Linked DNA regions of Ruficoccus amylovorans. The protein of the gene in region 1 interacts with the protein of each later gene in a pairwise test. Links are inferred from orthologs where the notes say so. Each region holds a gene or a part of one and is shown on either strand. Other genes may lie near its edges. The genes, in order: rfaD and menB.

Evidence for each region.
Region 2: the proteins of rfaD (region 1) and menB interact in binary tests that used the Escherichia coli proteins (3 or more experiments, as listed by UniProt). The link is inferred for Ruficoccus amylovorans from one-to-one orthologs.

What each region holds. Positions count from the first base shown.
Region 1 is NZ_JACHVB010000064.1:70,985-80,276, reverse strand. Bases 4,359-7,199 are described here. They hold rfaD (ADP-glyceromanno-heptose 6-epimerase), read left to right. Parts: upstream 4,359-5,201; coding sequence 5,202-6,197; downstream 6,198-7,199. Other genes in these bases: H5P28_RS18970 (hybrid sensor histidine kinase/response regulator), read left to right, coding at 6,216-7,199; proC (pyrroline-5-carboxylate reductase), read left to right, coding at 4,381-5,184; H5P28_RS20065 (response regulator), read left to right, coding at 4,359-4,373. In the rest of the region: pyrE (orotate phosphoribosyltransferase), read left to right, coding at 1-239; H5P28_RS19000 (SH3 domain-containing protein), read left to right, coding at 407-1,477; H5P28_RS18995 (bifunctional 5,10-methylenetetrahydrofolate dehydrogenase/5,10-methenyltetrahydrofolate cyclohydrolase), read left to right, coding at 1,595-2,464; H5P28_RS18990 (RDD family protein), read left to right, coding at 2,477-3,082; more of H5P28_RS20065, read left to right, coding at 3,228-4,358; more of H5P28_RS18970, read left to right, coding at 7,200-7,373; H5P28_RS18965 (hypothetical protein), read right to left, coding at 7,432-7,881; H5P28_RS18960 (VanZ family protein), read left to right, coding at 7,907-8,353; NAD-dependent DNA ligase LigA, read left to right, coding at 8,392-9,292. UniProt on the Escherichia coli protein: Catalyzes the interconversion between ADP-D-glycero-beta-D-manno-heptose and ADP-L-glycero-beta-D-manno-heptose via an epimerization at carbon 6 of the heptose.
Region 2 is NZ_JACHVB010000025.1:104,281-113,664, reverse strand. Bases 606-3,538 are described here. They hold menB (1,4-dihydroxy-2-naphthoyl-CoA synthase), read left to right. Parts: upstream 606-1,618; coding sequence 1,619-2,458; downstream 2,459-3,538. Other genes in these bases: H5P28_RS10005 (HAD family hydrolase), read right to left, coding at 3,058-3,538; H5P28_RS10010 (hypothetical protein), read left to right, coding at 2,579-2,983; menD (2-succinyl-5-enolpyruvyl-6-hydroxy-3-cyclohexene-1-carboxylic-acid synthase), read left to right, coding at 606-1,555. Outside these bases: more of menD, read left to right, coding at 1-605; more of H5P28_RS10005, read right to left, coding at 3,539-3,669; H5P28_RS10000 (DNA topoisomerase III), read right to left, coding at 3,673-6,207; H5P28_RS09995 (GxxExxY protein), read right to left, coding at 6,248-6,649; H5P28_RS09990 (pyridoxal-phosphate-dependent aminotransferase family protein), read right to left, coding at 6,691-7,773; panD (aspartate 1-decarboxylase), read right to left, coding at 7,870-8,286; H5P28_RS09980 (serine hydrolase domain-containing protein), read right to left, coding at 8,454-9,384. UniProt on the Escherichia coli protein: Converts o-succinylbenzoyl-CoA (OSB-CoA) to 1,4-dihydroxy-2-naphthoyl-CoA (DHNA-CoA).

The DNA.
Region 1 (9,292 bases):
GCATCCTCGTCGTCGAGGACGTGATCACACGCGGCGGTCGTGTGCGCGAGGCGCTCGACATCGTCAAGGCCGAGGGCGGCAACTGCGTCGGCGTAGCCGTGCTGGTAGACCGCAGCCAGGGCCAGACGACCTTTGAGGTGCCGCTGACTTCGCTGCTGGAGCTGAGCTTCCCCACCTACGAGGCCGACAAGCTCCCCCCCGAACTCGCCGCCCTCCCCGCCTCCAAGCCCGGGTCGTGAGGGCACTTTGGGAGTTTGAAAGTTGGAGCGTTCAAAAGTTTGCGACGGCCTCGCCTGCGCGACGCTCAAACTTTCAAACCCGAAACCCTCAAACTCCCAAACCTGGCAATCCGCCTTTTCCAGTTGACCCTCCGGCGGGTTTGCATGATAGGTTAAGGCATCTAGCGATGCGTAGCCTTATCGCCATTTTATCCCTGCTGGCCGCAGTCACTCTCCAGGCCCAGCCCGCCGTCAACCTCTACCTGGAACCGGAGGATAACGGCGTCGTGTTCAAGACGGCCCCCCTCGCGGAGGTCGAAGCACTCGGACCGGAGCACCCCGTCATTAACGGCACGGTTGACAACAACTGGTACCGTATCGCCTATCCGGGCCAGTACGTCGGCTTCGTGGAGATCCCCAACACCAATGCGGACGGCACCTTCAACCCCGGCGCGCCTCTTTTTATCCGCAAAAGCACCAGCAGCGGCATCATCATTCGCATCCCCTATGGGGCCAATGCCAAGGTGATCGACCGCTCCGGCAACTGGGCCACCGTTTCCTACCGTGGCGAGGGGCACGTCTATTATAAGAATCCGGCCCTTTTCCCGCCGCTGCCCAGTATGCCGCCCGCCAGAGCCGCCACTACAGCGGGCGCCACGACCCAGCGGGCGGCCTCCACCCCGGCGGCTGCCTCCAGTGCGCCCGGCGTGGCCGTGAGTACGATCCCGGTCGGCCAGACCTCCGGCAGCATGGCGGTGAGCACGATTCCCGTGACCCAGGAGGGCGGCGAAATCATCGCGGTGGAAGAACTCGAACTGCTCGAACCGCTCCCGGCCAAGCAGACACCGCCCCCCGCCGCCAGGACCACCGCCCCGGCTCCCGCGAAGACAGCGGCCCCGGCTCCGGTCGTCGCCCAGCCGCAACGCCCGAAGGCTCCGCCTCCCGGCTACATGCCGGTGGCCACCACCAGTTCGCCGCAGTCGCAAATCCTTTCCCGTGAAGTCCCGCACCTGTACGAGGGCGTCTTTACCCGCGTCCGGGGTTTCAGCTTCGACTTTTTCGGACCTGACTACGCCTACGCGCTACAAGACCGCTCCGGCAAACGCATCGCCTACGTCGATATTGAGAACGCCCTGCTGGTTTCCCCCATCGAGGCGTACCTGGACAAGCCCGTCACCGTCGAAGGTCTGCCCGAAAAAATCGGCGGCACCGTCCCGATCCTGATCAAGGCCAAGTTCATCCGCCTCAATCGCTATTAGTATCAGGGGGCCGTGCGCCCCCAAACCCCGCAGTGCGTGCCGCACGGGACAAGAAGAGGCGTTGCCCCTTAAAATCCGGCATTGCCAAGTGGCGGCGTGAGCTTTTCTGTCGGGGGAATGGAATTGATTGACGGTAACGCGATCTCAAAGCAGGTGCAGGCCGACGTGGCCGCCGAAGTCGCCTCCCTCATGGGGCAACCCTGCGTCACCTTTATCCGCGTGGGCGAAGACCCGGCTTCGGTCTCCTACGTGAACAAAAAGCAGCGCATCGCCGCCGAAGTCGGCATCGAAAGCCGCCTGTGCGTGCTGCCCGAAAGCACCACCCAGGAGGAGCTTTTCCTCATCATCGACGAGTTGAACGCCGACCCCGGCGTGCACGGCATCCTCGTGCAGGCCCCCCTGCCCGCGCACATGAACGAGCGCGAAGTCTTTAACCGCGTCTCCCCGCTCAAGGACGTGGACGGCTTCAACGCCGCCAACATCGGCAAGCTCTGCCAGGAAGACCCGAGCGCCTTCGTGGCCTGTACCCCGGCGGGCATTATCGAACTGCTCAAGCGCTCCGGCGTCCAGACCAAGGGTAAAAACGTCGCCGTGGTCGGGCGCAGCCTCATCGTGGGCAAGCCCGTCTCGCTCCTGCTCATGATGAAGGCCGAGTTCGGGGACGCCACCGTCACCGTCTGCCACTCGCGCACCCAGAACCTGCCCGCTATCGTCTCGCAGGCCGACATCGTTGTCGCGGCCATCGGGCGGGCGAAGTTCATCACCGCCGACATGATCAAGGAAGGCGCGGTCGTGATCGACGTGGGTATCAACCGCGTGGAAGACGCCAGCCGCAAGAGCGGTTACCGCCTGGTGGGTGACGTGGATTTCGAAGCCGTCGCGCCCATGTGCAGCGCCATCACACCGGTCCCCGGCGGGGTCGGCCCCATGACCGTGGCCATGCTGATGAAGAACACGCTCAAGGCTTTCAAGCTGAGCCAGTCCTAGCAACCGGCCCAGATGCCCGACCCGACCCCGCCCGGATTGCCCAGAGGCTCTTCCCTGCCTCCGCTGCTGCCTCAGCCGCGGCTGGCAGGCATGGGTGTGCGGATGCTGGCCTTCCTGATGGACTTCGTGCTGGTGTTTTTCTTCACCCTGTTCCTGCTGGTAAAGGTCCTGCTGCCTCAGTACCACTACGAGGGGATGCAGGAGTTCATCGCAACTATCGACGGCTACGCCGCCTCCGTCGAGGAAGCCCAGCTCAACGGCGAGGAGCCGCCGCCCGTCCCCCAGCCCACCGCCGACAGCCCGATGGTCGCCATGCTCGCCTACGCCTGGGAAAAGGCCATGCTCATCTTCTGGATCTACTTCGGGCTGGTGGAGGCGCTGTTCAAGGGATCGACTCTGGGCAAGCGCACCTTCGGCCTGCGCACGGTCAAGGCCGAGAGCGGCCAGCCCGCGCATTTCTTCGAGTCCGTGCTGCGCGGCGCGGTCAAGACCCTCGCCCTGCTCTTCCCCATCCCGCTGCCCATGCTGTGGTGGATCAACTACTTCGTCCCCTTCTTCAACCGCCGTCGCCGGGCCGGGCACGACTTCATCTGCCGCACAGTGGTGGTCGCGGAGTAAGCCGCCAACCGCCAGCACCCCACGCACCAAGGCGAAAAAAGCCACCGCAGCCGCGGGAAGCCCCCCGGATTAACGCAAAAATGGGTTTGCGCTGACCGCCTGAACACGCTCATCATAATCGACGAACCCGAACCCACCAAGCGCTGTGAAGCCCGCTAAAATACTCGTTGTCGACGACCAGCCCATCAACATCAAGCTGCTCCAGCGCAAGCTCGAACGCGAAGGCTACGCCGTACAGACCGCCTACAACGGGCTGGAGTGCCTCGAAGCGGTCAAGACCGGTGCCCCCGACCTGATCCTGCTCGACGTCATGATGCCCGAGATGGACGGCATCGAGGCTTGCCAGCGCCTGAAGGAAAACGAGGACACCAAGGCTATTCCCATCATTTTCATCACCGCCAAGTCCTCCAAGGAGGGCAAGCTGGAAGGGCTCAGCGCCGGAGGCGTGGACTACATCACCAAGCCCATCGACCTCGACGAGACCCTCGCCCGCGTAAAGACCCAACTGCGCCTGCAGGAGATTTTCCGCGCCAACATGGACCTGCAGATGCGCCTGGCCGACTCGCGCAAGACCGCCGCCATCGGAGCCATCACCCAGGGCATCGCCCACAACCTGAACAACCTGCTCGGCGTCGTCGTCGGCTACCTCGACCTGCTCAAGAACGGCTTCGACAGCCCGGACATGGTCCAGCGCAGCGTCACCCTGATGGATCAGGCCATCAGCCGAATGGTCAACATCATCCGGCAGTTGAGCACCATCGCCACCAACGAGCGCGTCGCCCTCGTCCCGCTCAACCTCCAGGACCTGCTTGAGGCCAGCATCACGCGCTTCAAGGAGGAGTACGGGGTGGATACCGTGGTTACCATTTCCAACGACCTGCCCGAAGATTTCTGCGTGGACACCAACGCCGAGGTCATCGAGAGCATTATCGGCAAGCTGCTCATCAACGCCTGGGAGGCTTACCCGAAAAACGAGCCCAACGAAAACCGCGAAGTCTGGCTCGAAACCGAGCTGCTCGACGTCAACGACAGCCAGCGCCTGCTGATCAAGGTCAACGACGACGGCACGGGCATCCCGGCGAATATCCGCGACACGGTTTTCGAGCCCTTCATCACCAGCAAGACTTCGGTCGGGCGCGGCCTCGGGCTGACCATGGCCCGCCACGCCATCCGCAACCTGCGCGGTGACCTCGACCTGCAAGAGCGCCCGGGCGGCGGCACCTGCGCCGTGCTCAGCTACCCGATCATCCAGACGATTTCCGGCCAACTGGCCGGACAGTCCATCGGCTAACAATTTTATGGCAAAAGTGGTTTTCCTCGGTGCCGGCAGAATGGCTTCGGCCATCGTCTCCGGCCTCATCCGCAAACAGCTCTACCGGCCCGATGACATCGCCTGCACCTGCGGCGACGACGACACCGGCCCCGAACTGGCGAAAACAACCGGCATCGGCTTTTCCCGCGACCTGGCCTCCCTCCTCCCGGAGGCGGACATCATGGTCCTCGCCTGCAAGCCGCAGCAGTTCAGCGCCCTCGACGAGGGGCTGACCGCGCTCACCGGCGGCAAGCTCGTCCTTTCCATCCTCGCGGGCACCACCCTGGAGCGGCTCGGGAAGAAATTCCCGCAGGTGCGCAACCTCGTGCGCGCCATGCCCAACACCCCCGGCCAGATCGGCGCGGGCGCGACCGCTTTTGCCTCCAGCCACATCCTCTCGGACGCGGACAAGACCGCCGTGGAGGGCATCCTCGGAGCGCTCGGACTCACCGTCGCCCTGCCCGAAAGCCAGCTCGACGCCGTGACCGCGCTCAGCGGCTCCGGCCCGGCCTATGTTTTCGAGTTCACCAAGGCGATGGAGGAGGCCGGTGTCGCCCTCGGCCTGGAGCGCGCGACCGCCGCCGTGTTGGCCAAGCAGACCGTGCTCGGCTCGGCCCTGCTCATGGATGCTTCGACCGAAGACCCCGAAACCCTGCGCAAGCACGTCACCTCCCCCGGCGGCACCACCCAGGCCGCGTTGGAATCTTTTCAGGGGAACAAACTGCGCGCCATCGTGACCGAGGCCCTGACCGCGGCCAGGGACCGCTCGGTCGAACTTTCCCAGCTTTAGTTTTTCTCCAATCTATTATGAGTTCTCTCGAAAAAGGACGTATCCTCGTCACCGGCGGCGCCGGCTTCATCGGCAGCGGGCTGGTCTGGGCGCTCAACCGCCGCGGCCTCGACAACATTATCATCAGCGATTTCCTCGGCGAGGACGAGAAGTTCAAGAACCTCGTCCCCCTCCGCTACGCCGACTATGTTGAGGCCGACGACCTCATCGACGAGTTGGAGGACTTCGACGACATCCGGACGATTTTCCACCTCGGTGCCTGCTCCGCCACCACCGAGCGCGACTGCCGCTACCTCGTCCACAACAACTACGACTACACCAAGGTCATGGCCGAGTGGGCCCTCCACAACGGCTGCCGCTTCGTTTACGCCTCCAGCGCCGCCACCTACGGGGACGGGGCCGAGGGCATGGACGACAAGGATCCCGACCTCTCCCGCCTGCGCCCGCTCAACATGTACGGCTACTCCAAGCACATGTTCGACCTCTACGCGCAGCGCCACGGCTTCCTCGACCAGATCGTCGGCCTGAAGTATTTTAATGTCTTCGGCCCGAACGAAGACCACAAGGGTGACATGCGCAGCGTCGTCCACAAGGCCTACGCCCAGATCCTGGAGACCGGGCGCGTCGGCCTCTTCAAAAGCTACCACCCCGACTACGCCGACGGGGAGCAGATGCGCGACTTCCTTTACGTCAAGGACGCCGTTGAGATGACGATCCACCTGGCCGAAACGGCCAAGGCTGGCGGCCTCTACAACCTCGGCTCAGGCCAGGCCAACACCTGGAAAACCCTTGTCACGCCGATCTTTGAAGCCCTCGACCTGCCCGTGCAGATCGACTTCATCGACATGCCCGAGACCCTGCGCCCGAAGTACCAGTACTTCACGCAGGCCGACACCGCCCGGCTGCTCGACTCCGGCTATGGCGGCACGCAGTGGCCGTTGGCCGAGGCCGTCACCGACTACGTCAAAAATTACCTTTCCGGCGACAAGCGGCTCGACCCCGGCATTGCCTGAGCGCGGACAGACTTCTCCATGAGCGATCCCGCCAGCCATCAGGACCCGCAAGCGTCCGAACCGATCAACGAGGAAAAGCTGCTCACCCTGGGCAAGCTCGCCCGCGGTATCGCCCACGATCTGAAAAACCTCCTCGCCGGGGTCCAGGGCAACACCGAGCTGGCCCTGCGCGAGTTCAAGAACGAGAACCTCGCCCGCAAGGCACTGGCCAACGTCATGCTCGCCTCCCGCAGCGCCCACGAGCTGGTCGAACAGATCTCCGCCTACAGCCGCCACGACAACATCCCCCACAAGGTGCTCGACCTGCGCGAAACCATCGCCCACGTCGAACGGCTGCTGGAGGGCTTTGTCAGCCCGGCAGTCACGCTCACGGTGGAGCTGCCACCCAAGCCGGTCTGCGTCAAGGCCAACGCCAGCCAGATGCAGCAACTGGTCATGAACCTTTGCCAGAACGGCCTCCAGGCCCTCGGGGACAAGGGTGGACGGCTTTGCATCAGCCTCGGTTGCGACGCGGCCCGGCAAAAAGCCCTCCTGAAAGTCAGCGACAGTGGCCCCGGTATTTCGTCCGACATCCTGCCGCGCATTTTCGACCCCTATTTTACGACCAAGGAACTGGGCATGGGCACCGGGCTGGGCCTGGCCGTCGTCCAGAAAATCGTACAGGATTGCGGCGGCGAGATCCAGGCCACCAGCCAGCCGGACATCGAGACCACTTTCTCCATCGAGCTGCCGCGCTCGCTCGAGACACCCGTCCCCGAGGCCCCCATGCCCACTCCCGAGGATTATCCGCAGGAGAAAAAAGCCATCCTGCTGGTGGACGACGAGCCGATCATGCGCGGGCTGGGCATGGACATCCTGCACACGCTCGGCTACCGTGTCAGCGTGGCTGAAAATGGCTCCGAGGCGCTTGACATGGTGAAGCGCCACCCGGATTACTTCGACCTCGTGCTCTCGGACTCGAAGATGCCAGAAATGTCCGGTCCCGAGTTGGCGGAGCAGCTTTACGCCGTGCGACCCGGCCTGCCATTTATCCTCGTCACCGCCTTCAACGACTCCGGCACCGAGGCCCGCCTGAAGGAATTCGGCGTGACCGAAATCGTCCAAAAGCCCTTCCTGATCGAGAATCTCGCCCGCGCCCTCAGCAACGCGCTCAACCGGGTGGGCAAAGGCAGTTGACCAACCGGACAATACGTGGGGCGAGAGGTTTTTGCCCCCCAGCCCGGACGCCGACCGCTCACTTGCGGACGATGACGGGGTTCTCCGTCAGCGCATCCGACCCGTCAGGCACCCGCATGGACCGCGGCATGATCACCTCTTCAACTCGAACCCCGTAGATTGCCAATTCGTCTTCGAGCTTCAGCCGGTTTTCATCACTGATTTTTTTGCGGAAAGTCACCACCGCCGCCACCTCGTCCGCGTCCTGATCGAAAAAGTCGCCAATCGTTTCCCATCCTCGCGCCCCCGTCGCCCCGGCAGGCCGGACCAGCCACTGATCGCCCATAAATGCCGCCTCAATCTCGACGACCCTACGCGCCTGCTCATTGCCAGACATGCACGAGGCCAGCAACGCAACCCCCGACAGCATCAGGGCGAGGACGACAATCAGGCGATCTGCCAAACCAGCGGGCCGGAAGAAATTCTCCGAGGCGCAACACCGCGAGCCAGGCTGAAGGAACATTGCCATGAAAAACAAATCGTAAGAAAAAGAAATGAGCGTGAAAACTCCACGGCAGCAACCCTTTTTCCTGCGCTGGCTCCTCGTCATCGCATTGGTGGCCAGTATCTCTCTGCTTTCCGGCGGCAGCGTGCCACCCGAGATCGTCCCCGGCATTATTCAGATCGACAAGCTCGCTCACATTCTGGTCTTCGGGCTGCTCGCTACCGCGGTTTTCCGTGCGCTTCCCGACGGGATGGCTCCTCATCGAAAAATGGCTTGGGCTGTCGGCCTGACCATCGCCTTCGGTCTTTCCGATGAACTGCATCAGGGCATGAACCCCAACCGTACGATGGACGGCTGGGACTTGCTGGCCGACGCCGTCGGGGCATTCGTCGCGACTTTCGTCTACCGCTATTGGGGGCTTTACCGGCGCGTCCTCGAATGGCGACCCATTCCCCGCTCCGCGCCCGGGCCACTCACCGAGCCCCTGCGCTCTTAGCTTGCTCCGCCCGCCGCGCTTCCCATGCTCGTGACTGTATGATGGACAAGTCCGAGGCCACCCGCCGCATCCGCGAACTGCGCGACACACTCGCCCGCCACGACGAGCTCTACTACCGCCAAGGCACCCTCGAAATCGAGGATCAGGAATACGACGCGCTCAAGCGCGAACTGGCCGCGCTCGAAGCCGAGTTCCCCGAGCTGTCCACCGACACCTCCCCCACTCGCCACGTCGGTGACGACCGCACCGAGGGCTTTGCCAAGGTCAAGCACCGCGAGCGCATGATGTCGCTTGACAACACTTACAACGAGAGCGAACTACGCGAATTCGACGCACGCCTGCGGCGCATTTTCCCCGACCGCGAGCTGGGCTACGTGGTCGAGCCGAAGATCGACGGCGTGGCCGTCTGCCTGACCTATGAGCAGGGCCGCCTCGTGCGCGCCGTCACGCGCGGCAACGGCGTTGAGGGCGACGACATCACCGCCAACGTCCGCGAGGGCGTCCCCGCACTTCCCGACCGGCTCGCGGGCGATCAATGGCCCGAGATCGTCGAGATTCGCGGCGAGCTTTACATGACCCTGACCGAGTTCCAGCGCATCAACACCGAACGCGAGGAAAAGCAACTCCCCCTCTTCGCCAACCCGCGCAATCTCACCGCCGGCACGGTCAAGCAACTGGCCGGCGTCGGCGGGCGACGGCTGGAGATCGTCCTCTACGGGCTGGGCTTCTGCCAGCCGCGCCGCTTCGGCAAACAGAGCGAGTTCCACCAGGCGGTCAGGGGCTGGGGCTTGCCCACGCTGGAAAGGTACTGGACCGCCGAAGGCATTGACGAGGCTTGGGCCTGTATCGAAAAACTGGATACACTCCGGCATGAGTTCACCTACGAGACCGACGGCGCGGTCATCAAGCTCGACGACTTCGCGCTCCAGGCCGAGGCCG
Region 2 (9,384 bases), on another replicon or contig:
TTTCCGCGATCCGCTCGCGCCGGTCCCGGCGGAGCATCCGTTTTTGCCCAAGGGCTTTGACGTGGAAAAATTCCTGGCCGAGGTAACGCCCCCGCAGGTATCCGGTACCGTCGCCTCGCTCGACTCGCTCGAACAGCATGAGCGCGGGCTGATCGTGGCCGGTTGCACGCGGGTGGAGAACCCCGCCGCCTATGCCGAGACGGTTTTCGGCATGGCCCGGATGCTCGGCTGGCCGGTCCTGGCCGATGTGCTTTCTCCGCTGCGCACTCACGCGCCCAAGCACGCGCCGCTCGTGACCAACTACCATGCGCTCGTGCGTGACCGTCACTGGTCGGACAAGCATCGCCCGGACTTTGTGCTCCAGTTCGGGGACTTGCCCACGAGCAAGCTTCTGCGTAGTTGGCTGGCGGATACAGAAGCCGAGACGCTCGTCATCGACGGCTCGTACCGCAACCTCGACAGCCTGCACACCCGCGCCACACACCTGCGACTCGGCGACGATGTCTTTACCGATGAGCTCGACATGCACGTGGCCCCGATGAGCCGCTACGCCGAGGCGTGGCTCAAGGCCGATGGGACTTGCTCAGAGCGTATCCAAAAAGAACTACGCGGCTGCGAAACATTCTTTGAGGGAAAAATTCCCTGGCTGCTCTCTCGACGCTTGCCGGAAAAGACGCCGGTATTCATCGCCGCAAGCATGCCGGTGCGCGATGCGGAGATGTTCTGGCAGCCCTCGGAACGCGGCTACGCCGTTTGCGCCAACCGCGGCGCGAACGGCATCGACGGCACGCTCTCGACCGCGCTCGGCCTCGCCCACGGCGGGCGGTCCGCGGTTTTGCTTACGGGGGACCTCGCATTCCTCCACGACAGCAACGGTCTGCTGAGCGCCCCGCGCCTGCGCGGTAGCCTGACTGTGATCCTCGTCAACAACGGGGGCGGGCGGATTTTTGAGAACCTCGCCATCGCGAAGTTTGATCCCCCCTTTGAGGAATTTTTCGCTACGCCGCAACGGGTGGATTTTGAAAAGCTCGCCGCCGCGCACGGTGTCGAGTACGTGAAGCCGAAGGATTGGTCCGAGTTGGACCGGTTGGTCAGCAAACTTCCCCGCGAGGGCGTCCGTATCATCGAGGTGGTGACGGATTCCGCCGACGATGTGCCGCTGCGCAAGGCGCTGCTCGGAGGGGAGACGAAGCCCGCCGACTCAAAACCCGCCGCCAAGCCGACTGACGTGTCCGATTCTGCGCCGAAAAAGAAATCAACCCGCCGCCGCTCTCGGGGGAAAAAATCCGACGCGGAGGGAGAGGTGGCCGCCCGCACTGTTGACGCGCCTCCTGTCCGTTCTGCAACTGTTCCAGATTCAACGTCTGCTTCGAGCCCTGCGCATGCACCGCGTTCCGGGGTGGACGATCGCAGTGAGCCGCAGACTGCTGCGGTAAAAAAGAAATCTGCTCGTCCGCGACGCCGCAGGAAGCCTTCCTCGGGGGCGAGTGCGTCGCCACAGAGCCAATCCGGTGAGGATAAGCCAGCGGGCGGAAATTCCTCGGCGCAGAGTTAGTCTGCTCGCGCATGTGGCCGCTTTATTTTGTCATTAAAATTGAATACACAACGACCTTCTGTTATGAATTGGACCAAAGTCAGGGAGTTTGAAGAAATCGTTTACGAAAAGCTGGAGGGCGAGGGTATCGCCCGCGTGACGATCAACCGTCCGCATCGGCGCAACGCCTTTACCCCCGACACGGTGGCCGAGATGATCGCGGCCTTCACCGATGCACGCGAAGACCCGAGTGTCGGCGTGGTTCTGCTGACCGGGGCCAATCCTCAGACCGACGGCAAGTACGCCTTTTGCGCCGGGGGCGACCAGAAGATTCGCGGCCATCAGGCGGGCGGCTATCAGGGCAAGGATGGCGTGCCGCGCCTGAACGTGCTCGACCTGCAGAAGCTCATCCGCTCCATGCCGAAGGTTGTGATCGCGCTGGTGGCGGGCTACGCGATCGGCGGCGGGCACGTGCTGCACGTGGTCTGCGACCTGACCATTGCCGCCGACAATGCCGTCTTCGGGCAGACCGGACCGCGCGTGGGTAGTTTCGACGGCGGGTTTGGCTCCAGCTACCTCGCCCGTATCGTTGGTCAGAAAAAGGCTCGCGAAATCTGGTACCTCTGCCGCCAGTACAACGCGCAGCAGGCGCTCGACATGGGCCTGGTCAACGAGGTCGTGCCGGTTGGGCAACTCCAGGAAGAGGGCGTCAAGTGGGCACGCGAAATCATGCAGCACAGCCCGCTCGCCATCCGCCTGCTCAAGAGCGCGTTCAATGCCGATGTGGACGGCCAGCAGGGCCTGCAGGAGCTGGCGGGCAACGCCACGCTGCTCTATTACCTGACCGAGCAGGGCGACGAAGGCCGCCGCGCCTACGTCGAGAAGCGTGCTCCCGACTTCCGGAAGTTCCCGTGGCTGCCGTGAGGTAGGGAATCGCTGAGGCAAGCATCAAAACTGGGTGATCCGGTAAAAGCCTAGTCTCGGGATTATTGCAGTTATAAACGGGAAATGATATATACTGTTATTGGGAGGATTTTGAGGGGTATGAAGTTTCGCACATCACTGAACGAGGCGCTCTCAGTTTTACTCCTTTTTCTTGGAGTGATTTGGTTATTTTTTGCCTATGTGTTGCCTCTCAATGTCGAGTCCAATGCTTCATCTAGTGTCAGTTATTTTGAGTACAAACTGGCTGGCTGGATACAGTCGAAAGTTGTCCAGGGTAAGCTGACAGAGGCGGATGTGGCGGAAATTCTCGATGAGCAATGGCATATCAAAGTTGAAGACGGAGGCAGGCGCTATCTTCACGCATTGGTTTATTACATTTGTGAGAGCAGCAGGCCTCCATTATGGCCGGGGTGGTTGGCGTGTGTGGTAGGCTTTGTCGGGGGAGCTATTTCACGCCGAAGGATTTGCGCCGATCGCGCAGCGGCAAATACCAAGCGTAAATAGAAATAACGTTGGCCCCACCGCCAGCCCTGCCTTTGTGAGCTTCGTGTCTTCTTTGTGCTCTTTGTGACCAGCTCTTATATTCCCGAGCCTCTGGAGTAGGTCTCGGGCTCGACATAGACGGAGGCCATGCCGGCGGCGTCGGCGGCGGCGATGCCGAGGTGGCTGTCTTCGAAGACGAGGCAGGCGGACGGGGGAACGCCCATGCGTTCGGCGGCGAGCAGGAAACAGTCCGGAGCGGGCTTGCTGCGGGCGTAGTCCTCGCGGGTGATGATGACCGGGAACAGGTCGTGCACGCCGATCTGGCGCAGCGTCTCGTGGACGTGGCGGTAGGTGCCGCCGCTGGAGACGGAAACTTTTTTGCCCGCCTGGGCGTAGTGCCGGGCGATTTCGACCACCTCCACGATGGGCGTGACCTCGTGGTGCAGCCGGTCGAGGATCTCCATCTGGCTGCGGACGGCGGCAGCGGGGTCGAGGGTGTCGTTAAAGCGCTGGTTAAGCTGCACGACGGAATCCTCCAGCCCGGTCCCGGCCATGGAGTAGAAAATCTCCCAGGTGAAGTCGAACTTGGCGTGATGGGCCTTGAACGCCTCGACCCAGGCGCGGTAGTGCACGGGCATGCTGTCGGCCAGCGTGCCGTCGCAGTCGAAGATCGCGCCGAGGAAATCGCCGGGAGGGATTTTCAGCATGGCTCAGCTTTCCTTGGGGGCTTCCGAGGGGGCGTCCTTGGCGGCTTTTTTCGCCGCTTTCTTGGCGGGGCGGGGCGGGAACTCGAACTTGATGCCGCCGTCGTCCTGGAGGATGAGGAAGGCGTCGAAAAGGCGCTTGGTGCGGTTCGAGCGGAAGCCCTGGATGAGGTCCGTCTTGCGGTTGGTCAGGAGCTTTTTGATCTGCTCGGCGGGGAGAGCCTTGCCGAGCATGTTGCGGCTCATGCGGAAGGTGGCGCGACCCTTGGCGTCTTTGCCCTCGGAGATGTAGGCGTTGGGCGTCTCGTGCACGGGAGTGTTGTCCACGGGGGAGGTGCCCACGACGGGGAACTGCGACAGGTCGATGTCCTCGTCGCCGGGGCCGTTGCCGTTGTCGCCGAAGTCCAGCTCTACGCGGAGGGAGCCGTTGTCCTTTTCGGCCAGCTTGAGCACGGCGGAAAAGGCTTTGCCCATGCGGGACTTGAAGCCGTCGAGCGGGCCGATCTCACCCTTGTCCAAGAGGACTTCCACCTCGTCGGGGTCGAGCTTGCGGTTGCCGATGACCTTGTTGACGGAAACCTTCGGGATGGCGCGCCCACGCACATCAACCGACTCCTGCGAGAACCACGCGCGGTGGTCTTCGAGCAGGGGGGTTTTGTCCAGAGGGGAGATCAGGTGCGTCTCCTTGGCCGGGGGCGGGGCGTTGAGGTTGTTGATCATCTCCTCGGTCATGGAGGCGATGCCCTTCATGAACTCATCGCGGGAGAGCGTGCCCTCCTCGATCTGACGGAGGCGGTGCTCCCACTCGCCGGTAAGCTCGGGGCGGGTGAGGGCGTCGATCTTAAAGGTGCGCAGGAATTTGACCAGATCCTCGGCCTTGTGGGTCGGGGCCAGGTCGCGGCCTTCACGCTCGATGTAGCGCTCCTTGACCAGGTGGTCGATGGTCGCGGCGCGGGTGGCCGGAGTGCCCAGGCCGCGTTCCTTGAGGGCTTCGCGCAGTTCCTCGTCCTCGACGAACTTGCCCGCGCCTTCCATGGCGGCCAGGAGAGTGGCTTCCGTGTAGCGGGGCGGGGGGCGGGTCTGGTCGGCCTGGAGTTCGGCCTGCGCGAGGCGGGCCTTGGCCGGTGAACCGTCTTCGGGGGAAAGGGCCGGCAGGGTGTCTTCGCCGCCCTGGCCGCTGCCCTTGCCGTAGGCTTCGAGCCAACCGGCGACGGCGAGGACCTTGCCTTCGGTCTTGAAGGCGTGCCCGCCGAGCTCGCTCATGCGGGTGGTCACGTCGTACTCGGCCGGGGGGAAGAACACCGCCATGAAGCGCCGAGTGATCATGTCATAGATCTTCTGCTCGCGCTCCTGAAGTTTTTTCGGGGAGGTGTTGGTCGGGATGATGGCGAAGTGATCGCTGACCTGCTTGTTATTAAAGATACGCTTGTTGCCGGTGACGACCCAGTCGTTGGCCAGGACCTTTTCGGCGTGGATGGCGTAGGGCTCGGGCAGGCTGGCCAGGGTGTCGCGCACGGTGTGGCCGTAGTCCTCGGGAAGCGCCCGCGAGTCGGTACGCGGGTAGGTGATCATCTTGTGCTTCTCGTAGAGGGCCTGGGCGATGTTGAGCGTCATCCCGGCGGGGAAGCCGAAGCGGCTGTTGGCCTCGCGCTGGAGCGTGGTCAGGTCGTAAAGACGCGGGGAAGCCTGACGGGTGCGCTTTTTCTCCTCGGTGACGGCGGCCTCGGGCCCGGCGGCGAGGGCTTCGAGCAGGATGCGCTCGGCCTGCTCCTTGTCCCAGAGGCGGTCGGCGCGGTCGTGCTCGTCGTCGGCCTTCTTGAAGTCAGGCTTCTGGTAAACCCCGTCGTAGGCGCCGGCGGTGATGTTGAAGTTGCCGAGGATGCGCCAGTAGTCGCGGGCCTTGAAATTGCGGATTTCGCACTCGCGTTCATAGACGAGCGTGAGGGTGGGGGTCTGGACGCGGCCCACGGTGGCGGCGGTGCCGCCGCGGCGACCGAACTGGACGGTGGCGCCGCGGGTGCCGTTGATGCCGATGAGCCAGTCGGCCTCGGAGCGGGAGCGGGCGGCGTCCTGCAGGGGCTGCATCTCCTCGGAGGAGCGCAGGTTGGAGAAGGCGTCGCGGATGGCCTGCGGGGTCATGGAGGACATCCACAGGCGGCGGATGTCCTTTTTGTCGCCCTTGGCCAGTTCCATGATGTAGGTAAAGATCAGCTCGCCCTCGCGTCCGGCGTCACAGGCGTTGATGATCATGCCGACGTCGTCGCGGGCGATGTGCTTTTTCAGCTCCTGGAACTTCTTCTTGGTCTTGTCGATGGGCCGGAGCTTGAAGGTCTTCGGCACGATGGGGAGGGTCTTCAGCGTCCAGCGTTTGTAGTCCGGGCTGATGTCCTCGGGCATGATAAGCTCCACAAGGTGGCCAACGGCCGAGTCGATGATGTACTCGTCGTTTTCGTAGTGGTCGCCTTTACGGGGGATGCGGCCAAGGACGCGTGCGAGGTCGCCGGCGACGCTGGGTTTTTCCGCGATGACAAGGGTTTTCATGAAAATTTTAACAGGAAGGTCGGGAAGAACGGAGAAAGGGCTATTTATCCGCTCCTTTCAAGGTTAACCTGCGAATTCCTTTTCGAAATTCGGATTCGTAGAAGTTGAAAATCAGGCCGACCGGAGCATTCAGAAGCTTCATGTAGCTCAGTGTTTGAGCGATATGCTCGGGGCGAACCGCTTCGACTACTTTCAGTTCTACCAGCAGGGATTGCTCAACAAAAATATCTGCCCGTATGTGTTCATTGAACACTTCTCCGCGATATTCGATGGGGATACACAGCTCCGCCTCAACCATCAGGCCTTCCAGCGCCAAATCGCGCGAGAAGGCCTTCTGATAGATGGATTCAAGCAGCCCCGGTCCGAAATGGCGATGCACTCGAAAGGCCGAATCGATGACGGTTTTCGTCAACTTGTCGGCTCTTTCAAACTTTTCGTGCATGCTTCCCGGCTCTTCCCGTCCTTCCTGTTAAAAGGATGTCTCTACTTGGCGGCGAATTCGGGGAGCAGGCTGTCGAGCGCGCTGAGCAGCTCGGCCATGGTCTCGTCGGTTTCGTCGCCCATGTTGGAGATGCGGAAGGCTTTGCCCTTGAGCTTGCCGTAGCCGCCGTCGATGACGCAGTTGTAGCGGCTCTTGAGGGCTTCGTTGAGCTTGGGCAGGTCGATTTCGCGCAGGTTCTTGATACAGTTGAGCGTGACCGAGCCGTACTCGGGGGCCGGGAGCAGTTCCATGCCGTTTTTGCTGACCCACTCGCGCACGAGGTTGTTGAGGCGCAGGTGGCGGGCGTAGCGGTTTTCCAGCCCTTCCTCGAAGATGTCTTCCAGCTTGCTCTTGAGCGCGTAGATGAGCGGAATGACCGGCGTGCTCGGGGTCATGCCCTTCTCGTAGTTCTTCTGGAACTCGATGAAGTCAAAGTAGTAGCCGCGGTTTTCGACGGTCTCGGCGCGCTTGAGGGCCTTTTCCGAGACGGAGAGCAGGGCGAGGCCGGGCGGCAGGGCGAGGGCCTTCTGCGAGCCGGTCAGGATGATGTCGAGGCCGAGGGCGTCCTTATCGATCTTGAGGGCCGAGAAGGAACTGACCGTGTCCACGATGGCAATGACCTCGGGGAACTCGCGCAGCACGGCGGCGATTTCCTCCAGCGGGTTCATGGTGCCGGTCGAGGTTTCGTTGTGAATGATGGTGATGGCGTCGTACTCCCCGGTGGAAAGCTCCTTGCGGATGTCCTCCGGGTCGATGGGGGTGCCCCATTCGTATTTGAGCTCCTTGGCCTGGAGGCCGCAGCGGAGGGAAACGTCGTACCACTTGTCCGAGAACGCGCCCGAGCAGCAGTTGAGGACCTTCTTTTTGACCACGTTGCGCAGCGAGCCTTCCATCACGCCCCAGGCGCTGCTGGTGCTCAGGTAAACCGGGTCCTGCGTGTAGAGGAGCTTCTGGAGGGAGGGCTGGATGGCCTGAAACAGCTCCACGAAGTCCTTGCTTCGGTGGCCGATGACAGGTGTCGTCATCGCGCGATAGGTTTTTTCCGACACCTGGATCGGACCGGGAATGAAGAGTTTATAGCTCATGGAAAAGAGTTCAGGGAAACAGAATCCGCGCTGCCGTCAACAGAGTTTGCAGACGCACAAAAGATAGGAATGCCCCTCGCGGGGGCCAGAACCGCCTTAAGATGCGGTTTCGCAGGCGGCCACACGGAAGGGCTCGCCGGTTTCGCCCTCGGGGCTGCGCTCCTTGATGATCGTCCGGTTATGGTCGGCCATGACGATGACGCGTGGCTTCCAGCTCCTGGCTTCCTCGTAGGGCATGTGCGCGAAGTTCATGATGACCAACAGGTCGCCGGGCTTGCCGCGGTGGGCGGCGGCACCGTTCAGGGCGAAAGTGCCGGAGCCCTCGGGGGCCTCAATGGCGTAGGTTTCGAGTCGTTCGCCGTTGGTGATGTTGCCGACGAGGATTTTTTCGTAGGGCAGTAGGCCGATGCGCTTCATGAGCGCCCCGTCAATGGCGAGGCTGCCTTCATAGTCCGCTTCGGCTTCGGTGACTTCTGCCCGGAGGATTTTGCTTTTAAGGATTTCGACGGTCATGACCGGAATGGATTCAAGCGATCCAATTAAGCAGATTTCCGGCCAAAGGTCAATCAAACGCTCGGCCTTTGATCCGATTGCCGGGGCGGGGTTGTGGCCGGGTACCGCCTACAGCCAACGGTACCCTTTACGGAAACCGGAAGGCTCCTGCCCCTTCCGGTGACGAATTACTGCCGGGCCTTGTTTTCGGTGGACTTGAGCATCTCGGCAATGCCCAGGGGCAGCTCGGAGAGGACTTTCTGGGCGTCGGGGCTGTCGGTGTTGATGAGGGCGACGAAACCCGTGCGGTAGCCGGGGAAGAGTGCCATAGCCACGCTGTGGCGGTCGTAGCTGCCCTCGGTGCCGATGATTTCGACGTTGCGGTAGTAGCGGCGGCTCCAGCCCATGCCGAAGTTGCGGCTGTCCTCGGTGCGGGCGGGTTGCCAGCGTTCGCGCACACTGACGGTGTCGGCGATCCGCTGGCCGTCGGGAGTGAGGCCCATATTCAGCTCGGTGATAAGCCAGCGGGTCATGTCGCGCAGGCTGGCCTTGAGGCCGATGGCGGGGGCAAAGGCGTTCTGCTCGGGCTGCCAGAAGCCGGTCGGGTCGTAGCGGCCCCGGTCGGCGTACTGGTGGGCGCTGGCCATCTGGCCGGAGGCCTGGGCTTCGGCCAGGGAAAAGGTCGCGTCCTCCATCCCGACCGGGCCGAAAATCTTATCCTGCACGGTCTCGATGTAGTCCTTGTAAAATTCGCTGTCCTTGCCGGCGGAGCGGGGCAGCAGGTAACCGGCGGCGGCGATGCTGACCAGGCTGCGGCTGAAGCGCTGGCCGGGGTTGGCGCTGACGGGGGCCTGCGCGATGACGGCCATCACGTCCTCGGGGCGGGCCCAGGCCGGGTCGAGGATGTCGTCGGTGTAGTCGGGGATGCCCGCCGTCATGGTCAGGAGCTGGCGGATGGTGACTTCGCCGGAAAGCTCGCGTGCGCTCATGCGGAAGCGCGGCCAGAGCTTTTGGGCGGGCTTGTCGTAGGTAAAGGACGGGCTCTCCAGGCTCGCGGCGAGCAGGGAGGTAAGCGCCTGGCTGGCGGGCCCGGCGTTGAAGCGCGTGCGCTCGGTCAGG